Regions from separate parts of the Brevibacillus gelatini genome, predicted to be linked through region 1. Evidence: a T-box and tRNA genes for the amino acid it is inferred to sense, from the RefSeq annotation. Region 1 holds a T-box; the other holds one or more tRNA genes.

What was found. The T-box of region 1 lies ahead of argS (arginine--tRNA ligase). A T-box ahead of a tRNA ligase gene usually reads a tRNA of that ligase, here a tRNA-Arg.
Region 2: it encodes a tRNA-Arg, which carries the amino acid that the T-box ahead of argS (arginine--tRNA ligase) is inferred to sense. The anticodon was not compared.

Annotation. Positions count from the first base shown of each region.
Region 1 is NZ_CP154342.1:1,795,738-1,802,825, forward strand. Features, by position in the region: gene AAFJ72_RS08895 (deoxyribonuclease IV) at 1-258, shown strand, start outside; gene AAFJ72_RS08900 (hypothetical protein) at 310-711, shown strand; gene AAFJ72_RS08905 (thiolase family protein) at 975-2,162, shown strand; gene argS (arginine--tRNA ligase) at 2,328-4,043, opposite strand; T-box leader at 4,120-4,387, opposite strand; gene AAFJ72_RS08915 (hypothetical protein) at 4,431-4,925, opposite strand; gene AAFJ72_RS08920 (YjcZ family sporulation protein) at 5,083-5,190, opposite strand; SAM riboswitch class I at 5,401-5,501, shown strand; gene metH (methionine synthase) at 5,619-7,088, shown strand, end outside.
Region 2 is NZ_CP154342.1:35,106-42,193, forward strand. Features, by position in the region: gene aceB (malate synthase A) at 1-834, shown strand, start outside; gene aceA (isocitrate lyase) at 868-2,157, shown strand; gene AAFJ72_RS00245 (hypothetical protein) at 2,398-2,625, opposite strand; tRNA gene AAFJ72_RS00250 (tRNA-Arg) at 2,698-2,774, shown strand; partial or broken gene AAFJ72_RS00255 (helix-turn-helix transcriptional regulator) at 3,088-3,202, shown strand; gene AAFJ72_RS00260 (hypothetical protein) at 3,812-4,387, shown strand; gene AAFJ72_RS00265 (hypothetical protein) at 4,406-5,011, shown strand; gene AAFJ72_RS00270 (hypothetical protein) at 5,290-5,511, shown strand; gene AAFJ72_RS00275 (DoxX family protein) at 5,622-6,032, opposite strand; gene AAFJ72_RS00280 (winged helix-turn-helix transcriptional regulator) at 6,232-6,576, shown strand; gene AAFJ72_RS00285 (helix-turn-helix domain-containing protein) at 6,729-7,088, opposite strand, start outside.

The DNA of each region.
Region 1 (7,088 bases):
CGCATGGAGGAACTGGACTATTTGCCATATTTGTCAGCTGTGCATCTGAATGATTCGGTTTACCCAACTGGATCGTTTCGGGACAGGCATGCCCGCATCGGAAAAGGGATGATCGGGGACGAGGCTTTTTATGAGCTGTTGCGCACGCCGCAGCTTCAAGGCATGCCGATTGTGCTGGAGACAGCGCGAGAGTCAAGCGGAGGGCATCGCGACGAAATCAGGCACGTTCGTCATCTGGCGACCAATTGGCAGGCTTGACCGGATTGTGGTACAGTGTGTAAGGATGTTGTCAACGAGGGAGGGGTACCGATGGCAAAACGGGTCAAAGTGACGATTCACGATTTTGCTTCGCTGAAAGAGAATTTGAACAACCCGGAAGAGCTGGCTCTCTACGAAGCAGCCAACGGGAAAATATACGATGCCACAATCGAGCACGACGGTTACGCTGTCATTGACGTGACAGAGGACGACTACATTGAGCTTGCACCGGGCGAGTACCAGCTCATGATCGAGGAATGGACCAATGCCGGGCAAATCGGCGAGTTGACCTTGCAGACGAAGTCAGATCCGGCAGACGACACAGCGCTGTTGTATCGCAGCGTCGACGCGTCAGGCCAGGAAGTGCAGCCGCCGCAATCGCTGCCGAAGCAAGTGGTGGAGCTGGTGGCGAAGACGTGGTTTGGCAAGGCGCCAAAAAAGGTCGAGGAGTAAGACAATCGTACAAGTACGGGGAAGGAGCGCTAGAGTGACAGCGCTCCTTTTTTCTCGCCGATTTCTCTTTTCCCGCAACAGACGGTTATGGAAGCACCGTTGATGGGAAAAAAGCAGACAGAAAGAAATTGAAGCAGGAAGAGTCGCAGTTGTTGCAGAAGGTAGTTTTGTCAGAAAAAACAGACGTCTATCCGCAGAAAGTGTGGACACGCGAATTTTGAACCGGGTCCCTGTAACGCGGCAAATGAAAAGGGAGTGTAACGATGAGAGAAGTAGTCATTGTCGCCGGCGTGCGCAGTGCAGTCGGCGCATTCGGCAAAAGCTTGCGAGACGTGCCGGCAACAGAGCTGGGGCGGCAGGTGCTGTTGGGCTTGATGGAAAAGGCCGCTTTTCCGAAGCAGGAAGTGGGAGAAGTGATTTTTGGAAACGGTTACGTGCACGGAGGGGGGCTGAATGCAGCACGCATCAGTTCGCAGTTGGCCGGATTTCCCCGCCACGTATACGGACATATCATCATCAAGGCGTGCGGCTCAGGATTGAAAGCGATCAGCAGCGGTGCTTTGGCGATTATGGCCGGGCAGGAGGACGTGGTGATCGCAGGCGGCGTGGAGAGCATGAGCAATGTGCCGTACCTGGTGAAAAATCGCTGGGGCAGCAAATTCGGCAACCTGACGATGGAAGATGCGCTCTTGTCTGACGGCTTGATCTGTTCGTTGGAAGGCGAGCATATGGGCAATACGGCTGAGCGGCTCGCCGTGCAGTACGGCATCTCCCGCGAGGAACAGGATCGCTTCGCCTACGAGAGCCACAAAAAGGCGGCCGCCGCCATTGCCGCAGGCAAGTTCGCCGGCGAGATCGTGCCGATTACCATTCAGGAGCGCAAAGGAACGCGTGTCTTTGACCAGGACGAGTCTGTGCGGCACGACATTAACCTTGAAGACCTGGCGAAGCTGAAAAGCGTCTTCCAACAGGACGGGACAATCACGGCAGGCAACGCCTGTCCGATGAATGACGGCGCAGCAGCTGTCCTGATGATGTCCCGCGAAAAAGCAGAGGAAGCGGGACTGACCCCGTTGGTCAAAATCAAGGCGTTTGCCAGCGCGGGAGTCGAGCCGGGAATCATGGGGATTGGCCCCGTACCTGCCACACAAAAAGCGTTGCAGAAGGCCGGGCTTACGCTCGACGACATCGGGCTGATCGAGCTGAACGAAGCGTTTGCCGCACAAGCCTTGGCTGTCATAAAAGGACTGGAGCTGGACCCGGCCAAGGTGAATGTCAACGGCGGCGCAATCGCGCTTGGACATCCGGTAGGGGCCACAGGTGCGAAGCTGACCGTCACCCTGATGAATGAAATGATACGCAGCCGTGTCAAATACGGCATGGTGACGCTCTGCATGGCAGGCGGAATGGGTCTGTCCGTCATTTATGAAAACATGACGCTGTCCTCGTAAGATTTTGAAAAAAAGGAAAAACCCAGTCGAAGGGCCACTCCGAACTCGTGGAAGCAAAAAAGCCGGAGCCTCCTGTAAGCAGGAAGGCTGCCGGCTTTCGTGATTTTTCATCTAAAAAAGCCGGAGCCGCCTTTGACAAGGCAGGCTTACCGGCTTTTTATGTTTTTACATTTCCTCTGGCGCAGCCAGTCCGAGCAGACGCAGGCCTTCTTTCAGCACGGCTACCACTGCTGCCACGAGCTGGAGGCGGGACGCTTTCACGTCTTCTTCTTCGGCGAGAATGCGGACGTTGGCGTAGAACTTGTTGAACGACTGCGCGAGGTCGATGACGTACTTGCCGATTTGCGACGGGTCGAAGTTGTCGCTGGCCCGTTCGATGACCTCAGGGAGGGCGTTCAGCAAGGTAATGACCGCCCATGCTTCCTTGCTGTCCAAAGCGCCTGGTACGAGGCTCGCTGCCGTTTGCGGCTGGTAGCCTCCTTTGCGCAGAAGCGAGCAGGCGCGGGCGTGTGTGTACTGCACGTATGGTCCGGTTTCGCCCTCGAAGGTGAGCATTTCTTCCCAGGAGAAGTTGATGTCGTTCAGGCGGTAGTTTTTCAGGTCGTGGAAAATGACAGCGCCGACCCCAACCTGGCGGGCAACTTCTTCCTTGTTCGCGAGCGTCGGGTTCTTTTCCTCGATCACTTTTTGCACGTCGGCAATCGCCTGTGCCAATACTTCCTCCAGCAAAACGACTTTTCCTTTGCGGGTGGACATTTTCTTGCCGTCCTTGAGCATCATGCCGAACGGAATGTGGTGCATGTCAGCGGACCAAGGATAGCCCATTTTTTCCAGAACTTTATACAGCTGCTGGAAGTGCAGACGCTGCTCGTTTCCGACGACGTAGAGCGCTTTGGCGAAGTCGTACGTCTCGTGGCGGTACAGGGCGGCAGCCAGATCGCGCGTCGCGTACAGCGTCGCACCGTCCGATTTTTTAATCAGGCACGGCGGCATGTTGTACTCGTCGAGGTTGACGACCAGCGCGCCGTCCGATTCGGTCAGCAGTCCTTTTTCTTCCAACAGGGTGACGACGCGATCCATCTTGTCGTTGTAGAAAGCTTCGCCGTGCGTGGAGTCGAAGGAGACGTTCATCAGCTCGTAAATTTTCATGAACTCCTTGAGCGATTCGTCACGGAACCATTTCCACAGATGCTGTGCTTCTGCATCGCCGTCCTCCAGCTTTTTGAACCATTCGCGGCCTTGTTCTTCCAGCGTCGGGTCTTTTTCCGCCTCTTCGTGGAAGCGCACGTACAGGTTGAGCAGTTCTTTGATCGGCTCGGCTTTTACTTTTTCCTCGTCTCCCCACAAGCGGTAGGCGACGATCAGTTTGCCGAACTGCGTGCCCCAGTCGCCCAGATGGTTGATGCGCACAGGCTGGTAGCCGCGTTTTTCCATGATGTTCGCAATCGCGTTGCCGATTACGGTAGAGCGCAGATGGCCCATGGAAAACGGCTTGGCGATGTTCGGCGAGGACAGGTCAATCGGCACTTTGCGGCCTTGTCCAACCTGGCTGCTGCCGTAGGCGCTGCCTTGCTCAAGGATCGTTCCGATTACTTGTGCCGCCACCTTTTCCTGGTCGAGAAACAGGTTGACGTAAGGGCCGACTGCTTGCACAGAGCGCAGTGGTGTTCCCGCGATTTTTTCGGCAAGCTCTGTGGCGATCATCGGCGGCGCTTTGCGGAGCGCTTTCGCCAGTTGGAAGCAAGGGAAGGCGATGTCTCCCATTGCAGGGTTTGGCGGCGTTTCCAGCATGCCGTAAACCGTTTCTGCAGTGAAGGTGTCCACACCGAGTGAGGTGAGGGCAGCGGCGATTTTTTCCGCTACTTGGTGCTTGTAGCTCATTGTGATTCTCCTTTCAAAATGGAAAAAAGCATAAGGGACGCAAAAGAAAATAAAAAAACCTCCACGTCTCCTGGATCAAAGAGACGAGAGGTTGTGCTCCCGCGGTGCCACTCTTGTTGTTTTTGCCTGCATGCGTTCATATGTTCGTCAGGCAAAAACCGCTTTGTGCTGCTGTAACGGGCAGACCCGGCAAACCCTACGCGATCCAGGCACCAATTGCTTCGCCGGATGTTCAGGCCGCATCTCCGAGGGGCGCTTCCTCACATGGTTTGGCATCGGGCTTCCACCGTCCCCGACTCGCTAAAGCCTCATTCCAGGAGTACTTTCCTCATCAACGATTTGCTTGTTTCTCTAGCATTATAGCCGTTTTAGGTGGCAGGATGCAACTTACTCTTCGGCTTTTTTCAAAATCTTGTCGAGCTCGGCGAAATATTGTCTCGTCAGCTCTTCCTTTTCTTCCGCACTCAAGTTTTCGGCGTTCATCCACTGCTGCTTGTAAAGCTCCAGTCGTTCCACCATCGCCAGTTCGGCAGCCGCTTCCTTCTCCAGATTGTAGTTTTCCGATGGATCAAACGGGATGAGCCGATTGTCGTTGCCGCTGCGCAGATAGGGAGAGCGCCAGTTTTCCGGAAAGCGGTACGGCTGCTCGCCGAACATCAGCGCCAGGACGTCATCGGAGTCAAGCGGCAGGAAATGATCGTAGTCGTCCCTGCGGCCCCCTTCTGACAGGTTGATGTGTGACAAAAAGTAGCGCAAGTAATGTTCCCCTGTCTCCGTATGCTTAACGATGGAGTAGGTTTCAAAATCGGAGCTTTCCAGCTCTTTTACCGTCTCTATACAGGACAGAAATTCGTCCTTTTCACGCGCGAACAGAGCGTCCATTGTCAATCGTTCCTTTCATCGGTGTGGGTAAGCCTCATGATAGCAAAAGCGTTTCGCGCTGACAATGAACGCTGGAAGAACACATGAAAAAGAGGCCATCCCTGCATGCCGCAAGCAAGGCAGGGGATAGCCTCTTTCTGTCCTCTCATTCGCATGATTAGCAGTCGTCACACGAGCACCCGACAATGACCAGCAGGATAAACAGTACGAGCACCAGTGCGAAACTGTCTCCAAAAATGCCATTTCCGCAGTAAGATGTACTCACGTTTGTTCCCCCTCCTTTCCGTTATGTTACAGTCTATACACGAACGCACAGAATGGCGTGGGCGAATGCCCGGTAGGAGTAAAAATGGGCGCGTAAAGAGTGGGAAGTGCAAAAAGAATAGACAAATTCTCAATTGACGAAGAGTTTTTGCGGTGTTAAGATACTTTCAAACCTCAAACCTGAGTGGCAAAAATGAATAGCATGGTACAACTCTTATCAAGAGAGGCGGAGGGACTGGCCTGATGAAGCCTCGGCAACCGGTTAAAATCCGGTGCCAATTCCAGCAAAGCTACGGCTTTGAAAGATGAGAGGATGGTTCAGGCGCAAGTGTATTCGCGGACAAATCCTCTTCTTTCAAGGAAGAGGATTTTTTGATGCAAAAAAACGGCTGAAAATAAACCGATGCAAGGGAGAAAAGGAGCACGTCAATGAAACCCACATTTCGTGAACAGCTTTCCCGAAAAATTCTGATTCTGGACGGTGCGATGGGCACCATGCTGCAGCAGGCGAACCTGACCGCTGATGATTTTGGCGGCGAAGCCTACGACGGCTGCAACGAACTGCTGAATTTGACCAGACCCGATCTGATTCGCTCCATCCATGAAAAATATTTGGAGGCCGGAGCGGACATCGTGGAGACGAACACGTTCGGGGCGACCTCGGTTGTGCTGGCCGAGTACGACGTGGCGGAAAAAGACCTGGAAGTGAATATCGCTGCCGCCCGTTTGGCGAAGGAAGCAGTCGACGCGTACTCCACAGCAGAATGGCCGCGCTACGTGGCGGGGTCGATGGGACCGACGACGAAAACGCTCGCGCTGACAGGCGGCGTCACCTTCGAGGAGCTGGTCGAGGCTTACTACCGCCAGGCAAAAGGGCTGGTTCTCGGCGGAGTGGACGTCCTTTTGCTGGAGACATCGCAGGATACGCTGAACGTCAAGGCTGGCGGCATCGGCATTCGCAAGGCGTTTGATGAGCTTGAGGTCGAGCTGCCGGTGATGCTGTCCGGAACCATCGAGCCGATGGGCACGACTCTGGCGGGGCAAAACATCGAAGCATTCTACGTCTCGCTTGCGCACCTTCAGCCCGTGACAATCGGCCTGAACTGTGCGACGGGGCCGGAATTCATGCGCGACCATCTGCGCACCTTGTCCGGCTTGGCACAATGCGGCGTCAGCTGTTATCCCAACGCGGGGCTGCCGGATGAAAACGGACATTACCATGAGACGCCGCAGGGGCTTGCTGCGAAAATGCGCGCGTTTGCAGAGCAGGGCTGGCTGAACGTGGCGGGCGGCTGCTGCGGAACGACACCCGAACATATCCGGGCCATGGCCGAGGCGCTCAAAGACTGCAAGCCGCGGCAGGCTACCGTGCAGCCTGTCAGTGCCATCTCCGGGATTGATGTGGTTTACGTCGAGGACGACAACCGCCCGCTTCTGGTCGGAGAGCGCACAAACGTCATCGGCTCGAAAAAATTCCGCGACCTGATCGCGGCAGGGCAATACGAAGAAGCCTCCGATATTGCGCGCGCGCAGGTGAAGCGCGGAGCGCAGATCATTGACATCTGTCTGGCAGACCCGGATCGCGACGAATACGCGGACATGGAAAAGTTTTTGCAATTCGTCGTGAAAAAGGTCAAGGCGCCGCTCATGATCGACTCGACAGACGCGAAAGTGATGGAGCTGGGCCTGCGTTATTCCCAGGGAAAAGCGATTCTCAACTCGATCAACCTGGAGGACGGACTGGCGCGTTTTGAGGAAGTGGCCCCGCTGATCCGCAAGTACGGCGCGGCTGTCGTCGTCGGGACGATCGAGGAAGCCGGGATGGCGCTGACCCGCGAGAAAAAGCTGGAAGTCGCGAAGCGCTCGTACGACATTTTGGTCAACCAGTACGGCATCCCG
Region 2 (7,088 bases), 1.8 Mb from region 1:
TTTGAGATGGATGAGATTTTGTATGAACTGCGGGAGCATAGCGCGGGATTGAACTGCGGGCGTTGGGATTACATTTTCAGCTACATTAAAAAGCTGCGGAATCAGCCGCATGTCATCACTCCTGACCGGGCGCAAGTCACGATGACGGTTCCGTTTATGAGGGCCTACACCACGTTGGCGGTGAAGACGTGCCATAAACGCCAGGCTCCTTGCATTGGCGGGATGGCTGCCCAGATTCCGGTGAAAAACGACCCGGTCAAAAACGAGGAAGCGCTCGCCAAAGTACGCGCTGACAAGGAGCGGGAAGCTTACGACGGGCACGACGGTACATGGGTGGCCCATCCCGCACTGGTGCCAGTGGCGATGGAGGTATTCAACCGCTTGATGCGAGAGCCGAACCAGATCTGGTACAAACGCGAGGATGTGCAGGTATCGGCAAGCGACCTGCTGGCTGTACCAGAGGGCGCCATTACGGAAGAAGGCGTACGTACAAACATAAGTGTAGGCTTGCAGTACATCGAAGCGTGGCTGCGCGGGCATGGCGCAGTGCCGATCTACAATCTGATGGAGGATGCGGCGACCGCGGAAATTTCCCGGACTCAGGTGTGGCACTGGATTCGTCATCCAAAAGGCGTGCTCCAGGATGGCCGAAAAATTACCGAGGCTCTGGTCAAGCAATGGCTTAGTGAGGAATTGCAGGCATTGAAACAAGCGATTGGCCAGGAACGTTATGAAAACAGCAAATTTCAGGCTGCCGGAGAGCTGTTCCTGAAGCTGGTGACAGAGAACGAATTCGAGGATTTTCTGACAGTACCGGGCTATCGCTATCTGTAATAGCCAAAATAAAAAAGAGTGGGGGAAAAGAACATGAGCAAACAAACCAAGCAGGAAGCCATTCAACAAATTGAGCAAAGCTGGAACACCGAGCGTTTTAAGGGAATTACCCGGCCGTATTCTGCTGAGGACGTATACCGTTTGCGCGGGTCTGTGCAAATCGAACATACATTGGCGCGACTGGGTGCCGAGCGACTGTGGAATCTGTTGCATACCGAGCATCACATCAAAGCGTTGGGGGCTTTGACCGGGAATCAGGCCATCCAGCAAGTAAAAGCGGGGCTGAAGGCGATTTACTTGAGCGGCTGGCAAGTGGCGGCTGACGCGAACCTTTCCGGTCAAATGTATCCCGATCAAAGCCTTTACCCGGCCAACAGTGTTCCTCACGTCGTAAAAAGAATCAACCAGGCTCTGCAGCGTGCAGACCAGATCGACCAGGCCGAGGGCGGAACAGATACGTACTGGTTTGCTCCGATTGTCGCTGACGCGGAAGCGGGCTTTGGCGGGCCTCTGAACGTGTTTGAGCTGATGAAAAGCATGATTGAAGCGGGAGCGGCAGGTGTGCATTTTGAAGACCAGCTCGCTTCTGAGAAAAAATGCGGTCACATGGGCGGAAAAGTGCTGATCCCGACGCAGGCTGCTGTCCGCAACCTGATTTCGGCTCGCTTTGCTGCTGACGTCATGGGTGTTCCGACGATTATTGTCGCGCGTACAGACGCAAACGGCGCCTTCCTGATTACGAGCGACATCGATCCAGCTGACCAGCCGTTCCTCACTGGAGAACGGACGCCAGAAGGCTTTTTCCGCCTGCGTGGTGGGCTGGATGCAGCAATAGCTCGCGGACTCGCTTACGCGCCGTATGCAGACCTGATCTGGTGCGAGACTTCCGAGCCAAACCTGGAGGAAGCACGTCGCTTTGCAGAAGCAATCCATGCCAAATATCCAGGCAAACTGCTGGCGTACAACTGCTCCCCATCCTTCAACTGGAAGAAGAAACTCGACGAGGAAACAATCGCTCGCTTCCAGGAGGAGCTGGGAGAGATGGGCTACAAGTTCCAATTCGTCACGCTCGCAGGCTTCCATGCACTGAACCACAGCATGTTCGAGCTGGCGCGCGGCTACCGCGATCGCGGAATGGCTGCTTACTCCGAATTGCAGCAGGCTGAATTCGCGAGCGAGGTCCATGGCTATACAGCGACTCGCCATCAGCGTGAGGTTGGTACCGGCTATTTCGATGAAGTAGCACAAGTGATCGCTGGCGGAACTTCTTCGACCACAGCTTTGACCGGATCGACAGAAGAAGAGCAGTTTGCTCATAACTAACTTTGCTCATAACCAATATAAAAAGTGCGGAAAAACGAAGCCGATTGGGTGGGCGGCGGTTGTGATGTCCGGACGGCAAAAGAAGCCTGTTTGAAGCAGGAGTATTTTTGAAATGCAAAAAAGCCTTGGGATGATGCCAAGGCTTTTTTTGCGGGTGATGCTTGTTTTTCGGTTAGCAAAATTCCTGTGTGTCTTGTTGTTCAGGGGGATATTTGTCTGTTCCAAGGTGTTGTACTGGATTCACGGGATAAAATCGTCGCGATCCCTCGTATCGAATCCTTGATCGAGCGAACTGCATGGGCTGTGGTTGGGCGAGATTTTTTGCTTTTTCCTTTTCAACCTCCACTCGATTACGCCCCCAATCAGCAAGAGGCCCACGCAAATGATTGCGACGAGCAACCAGACGGGCATGGTTATCACCTCGATTTGCAGATGATGGCGGGTGAAGATGACCGCTGCATTTGCCAAAATGTGAGTCCCTGCATATAATAGTAAGGTAGGTGAGATTCCAGAAGAAGGATTTTGCCACTAACCATATATGTCCCCGTAGCTCAGCAGGATAGAGCAGCAGTTTCCTAAACTGCGTGTCGGAGGTTCGAGTCCTCTCGGGGACGCCATTGATGGAAGCCACTCCGTTGTTTGGGGTGGCTTTGTCTTTTTGCTGCCTCTCAAATACTCTTACTATGACAAAATGAATCTCCAATTGTTCCGGTAAGCTGAGCCTTCTGGCTGGTGAACTTCAACTTCATTCCCAACCTCCACAACGTAAAACCAACGGTATGTCTCTAGGATCATCAAAGATATACATGACGTTGACCCGAAGATCGTCCTTATTTCCTGACTACAGAAATTCACATTTCCCCCAATACCAAACCGTTTTACTCTCCCGCCTAGACGGTTGCATTTGAACCGCCAAAAATCATCAAAAAAGAGTTAACGGAAATAACAAATTGGTTGCTTTTCCTGGGTGAGCACATCAAGGGCAGGAAGATGCCAAAGAGGCCTTGGCAGGTTTGCAAAAAGATTTCTCCTATACTGTCCATAAGCGGTGACAGGTGTTAATCAAAATAACCTTTTTGGAAATGAAATACCTGTTTTTGGAAACGAAACGCCGCCGAATAACGTACTATCATTAGTGAAAAAACTTCGCGTCCTCTGGAATTGTATTGTTCATTGTTACCGCCGGAAAACAATTGACCCAGGTTCGCAGGAAAGAAAATAACCCCCCAGCGAATATATTCTCTTCGGTATTAAGGCCCAGGCTAATCTTTAGAGAAAGACACATGCTAAGGAGTGGGATAGTGATATCGTTAGCAGAAGGCAAGATTATTCGTGAAATTTCCTGTCTAACGGGGCATTCTTGCAATACACTTCGCTGATATCTCGGTGGTGAATTCACTCCTGAAAAGGGAACACGTAAATCTCTTGGTCCATAGCCAGTCTTCCATAACAACTGTAATCACTAGGTGAGGTTCTTTGTTACATGTATGTGAGAGACAGTTTAAGTGATCCGAACAGAAATGACAGACGAAATGCGGCAGCAAACTTATCGTATTTCCTGTTGACAAAAAAAGGAAATCTAAATATATTAATAAGTAAAAAGAGGTTATATTTACATAAAATGTATCAAATATTACGAAAAGGAGCATAGGATATGAATAAAAAAAGTGTATTTACTTTAGTCTTGCTAGGAGCTTTTACTTTATCCAACGTAGCGTATGCCGAATTAAGGAGGGGCGATGCGTTTTTTGATACTACTCCAACAGCAAATTATGTCAAGGATATTGATACCTATATCAATGCTTCTGTTGCAGATGAGAATCTACTAGGTGCAGTTACCGAAGCTATATCAGACTACGAAGGTATTTCTGGGGCTAATATTAATTATGATACTAATGCTTCTGCTTCTAGTTATGATTTGAGGGTTGCTGCGGGTCAACTAGGATTGGATTATGCAGGAGAAACTCGCGTATATTATTTGGACGACGATGATACTTACCAAAGACACTACGGGACAGAGGCATGGGATAGAGTGAAAATATATTTAAACCGTGAGTATATGGATTACTATAACTACAGTTCTGCAAACCGTAGAAAAACTACCATTCATGAATTTGGTCATGGACTTGGACTAGTTCATCAAACTTCGAATTCAATTATGCAGCAGGGAAAGTTGAGCCTCACAGATCCAACACAATTAGATAGAGATAATTTATCTTGGAAATACTAGGTGGAAGTGGGTGGAGTTATGAAAAAATCAATTACTGTTTCGATTGCTGCAATAGCTTTGTTAATAGGAGGGGCATTTTCTTATCAACAATTAAATGTTCCCCAAAAAGATTATCGAGTGGCTATAAGTCAAGCTGATTTTATTCAGTTTGAAAATATTGAAGAGGTTGAAAAATATTCAGGTTATATCGTGCAGGCCGAATTTACTGGAAAGAGATCATTAAAAGAATGGAATCTCGGGGAAGGCGAGGTAAAAACGGCTTCAAAGTCCGAAGTAAAAATCCAAAAGGTTTACAAGGGGAGTCTCGAAGAGGGAGATAAAATCTCTGTATATGAGCCAGCTTATTTTGATGGGGATGTTTTTGATACCATCGAAGGATATAATCTCATGAATGAAGAAGGCACTTACGTATTGTTTTTGAGGGATACAGGTGACAAAGAAGGGTATGCCATTATTGGAATGTATCAAGGTAAATATGATATTAGCGCAGGGATGCAGAACACAAAAGCGAAACAAGCACAACCTGATGATACTTACCGTAGTTTAGAGGAAAGAGAATATTTCGGTGAGAATGTTGAGCAGTTTAAGAAATTAAAAAAAGAAGTTCTGGAAAAGTATAATTAGCCGTTCATATGTAGTTGCCTCCGAACTGTTCGGGGGCTATTTTTAGTAAATAAAAAAAGGTTTTTTGTACCTCATTCAAAGTAACCTGTTTTTTGAAATGAGACAACACCGAACAACGTACTATTATTAAACAAAAATCACCGCGCAACTGATCTTAGATGACAACTTTCTAAAGCTGCTCGCAAGTAACGAAATCAATGGCTTCGACATTGCAATCGGAATGAAAAAGGAAGAAGTTATCAAGCGGTACGGCGCGGTGGTCAAGCAAGACTTTTTGGATGGCGGGCAGTCGCCTGGGGACGGCTACACTGGAAACGATTCAGCAGGGATGGGGTACGCCTGTAGATGAAGGGGAAAGCATGGCCAACGGAAAGTATCTGCTTCTGTACAAAGCGGGAGACAACTCGGTCTTTATCAGTGCGGAAAACAAGACTTCGCCGCCCGAAAAGATCAGGATCATCAACAAAAAAATGCTGGATGAGTTCCCGCAAAAATTTTAATGACTACCCGCTCGCATTCCATTGTAAAAAAGCCAGCGACGAAGGCAGAAACACCGCCTTTGCTCACTGGCTTTTTTGCGTGGGTCACGAGACGGTGCTACGCCTACGCCTTACTCAACCGCTCTTTTTCCAAACAAAATGGAATCGAGGCCGAACTTGGAGCTGCCGCTGATGCTGAGTGCGATCAGCATGGCCAACAGGGCAAGGTCGAACTCATAGCCAGCGCCGTTTTCTCCGCCCATGAAGCCGGCTGCCAGCTTTACTTTGACAATAGCACCAATCATGATGACAGCCAGCACTGCGGAAAAGACACGAGTGCGAAGTCCGGCGATCAGGGCGACCCCGCCGACAACCTCCAGGAAAGCCACCAGGTAGGCGAGAAAAGCAGGGAGTCCCATTGTGCCAAAGAACCCGGCCACGTTCTCCAGTCCCATCTGAAACTTGTCGATGCCGTGGATGACAAATGTAAGGCCAATGACGATACGCAAAACAAGGGCGCTCCATTCAAAACGGTTTTCCATGTATTAAGACCTCCGCGTTAATTTATATCAGTAACAAAGTTACTTTTAGTTAGTAAGTATACAATAATTACTTTCCGTGTCAATACGTTACGGGAATTTGCATTAATTGGAAAGTGCGAATAGTTAGGCATTCAGTAATCATTCATTTTGATGGATTGAAGAAAGAGCGGTATACTGGAAGGAGAATGAGGTGATACGAATGAAACAGTCTTCCCTCTGTCCGAAGTTTGAAAAAGGCATGCAACTGCTGGGGAAACGGTGGACAGGGTTAATCTTGTACCAACTGCTTTCTGGACCACAGCGTTTCTGTGCTTTGGAAGGGGCCTTGCCGATAAGCGGAAGGCTACTTTCTGAACGGCTGAAGGATCTGGAGAAGGAAGGGCTTGTGCATAGGCAAGTGTTTACGGACTCGGCTCCTGTCCGGGTGGAGTATTCGTTGACGGAGATGGGGAAGGCTCTTGAGCCGGTCATCAAAGGGATTGAATCATGGGCTCAGAGCTGGATCGAGTTGGACTCGGCAAGTACAGAGGACAGCGCAAAATAAAACAGAGCATACATGTTGAAGCACAGCTTCGCTGGCGCTGCTGTTGGCAAAGCTAAAAACCCCTGGCGTTCAGGGGCTTTCTTTTTTATCTGTATACAATAGGAAGGCAATGATGAAGCATTTTAGCCTTGAAGAGAAGCTTTCGCAGTTCTCTAGCTGTCTTCCTGCGGCACGTTCTGTTTTGATTTCCATTTGACAAATTCGATATGCCGCTTGATCTCAAGAAGTTCGTCTTCTGTTAACCCGTCAATGTCCAAAAAGGGAACAGGTGTTTCCCGGACAGAGGCCTGCCGCCAAAACGGCGTCGGGTTGTCTGTTCGGCCATGAAGGTAATCAGTCGATACGTCAAACAGGTCGGCGACTTTGGAAATTAACTGGGAATCTACACCTTTCTTTTCACCGGATTCAATTCGGGACAAAACTGTGTTGTGAATGCCGAGCTTTTCAGCTAACTGGATTTGTGACCACCGCTTTTGTTCGCGCAGCCATTTTATCCTTTGACCGACTATGGA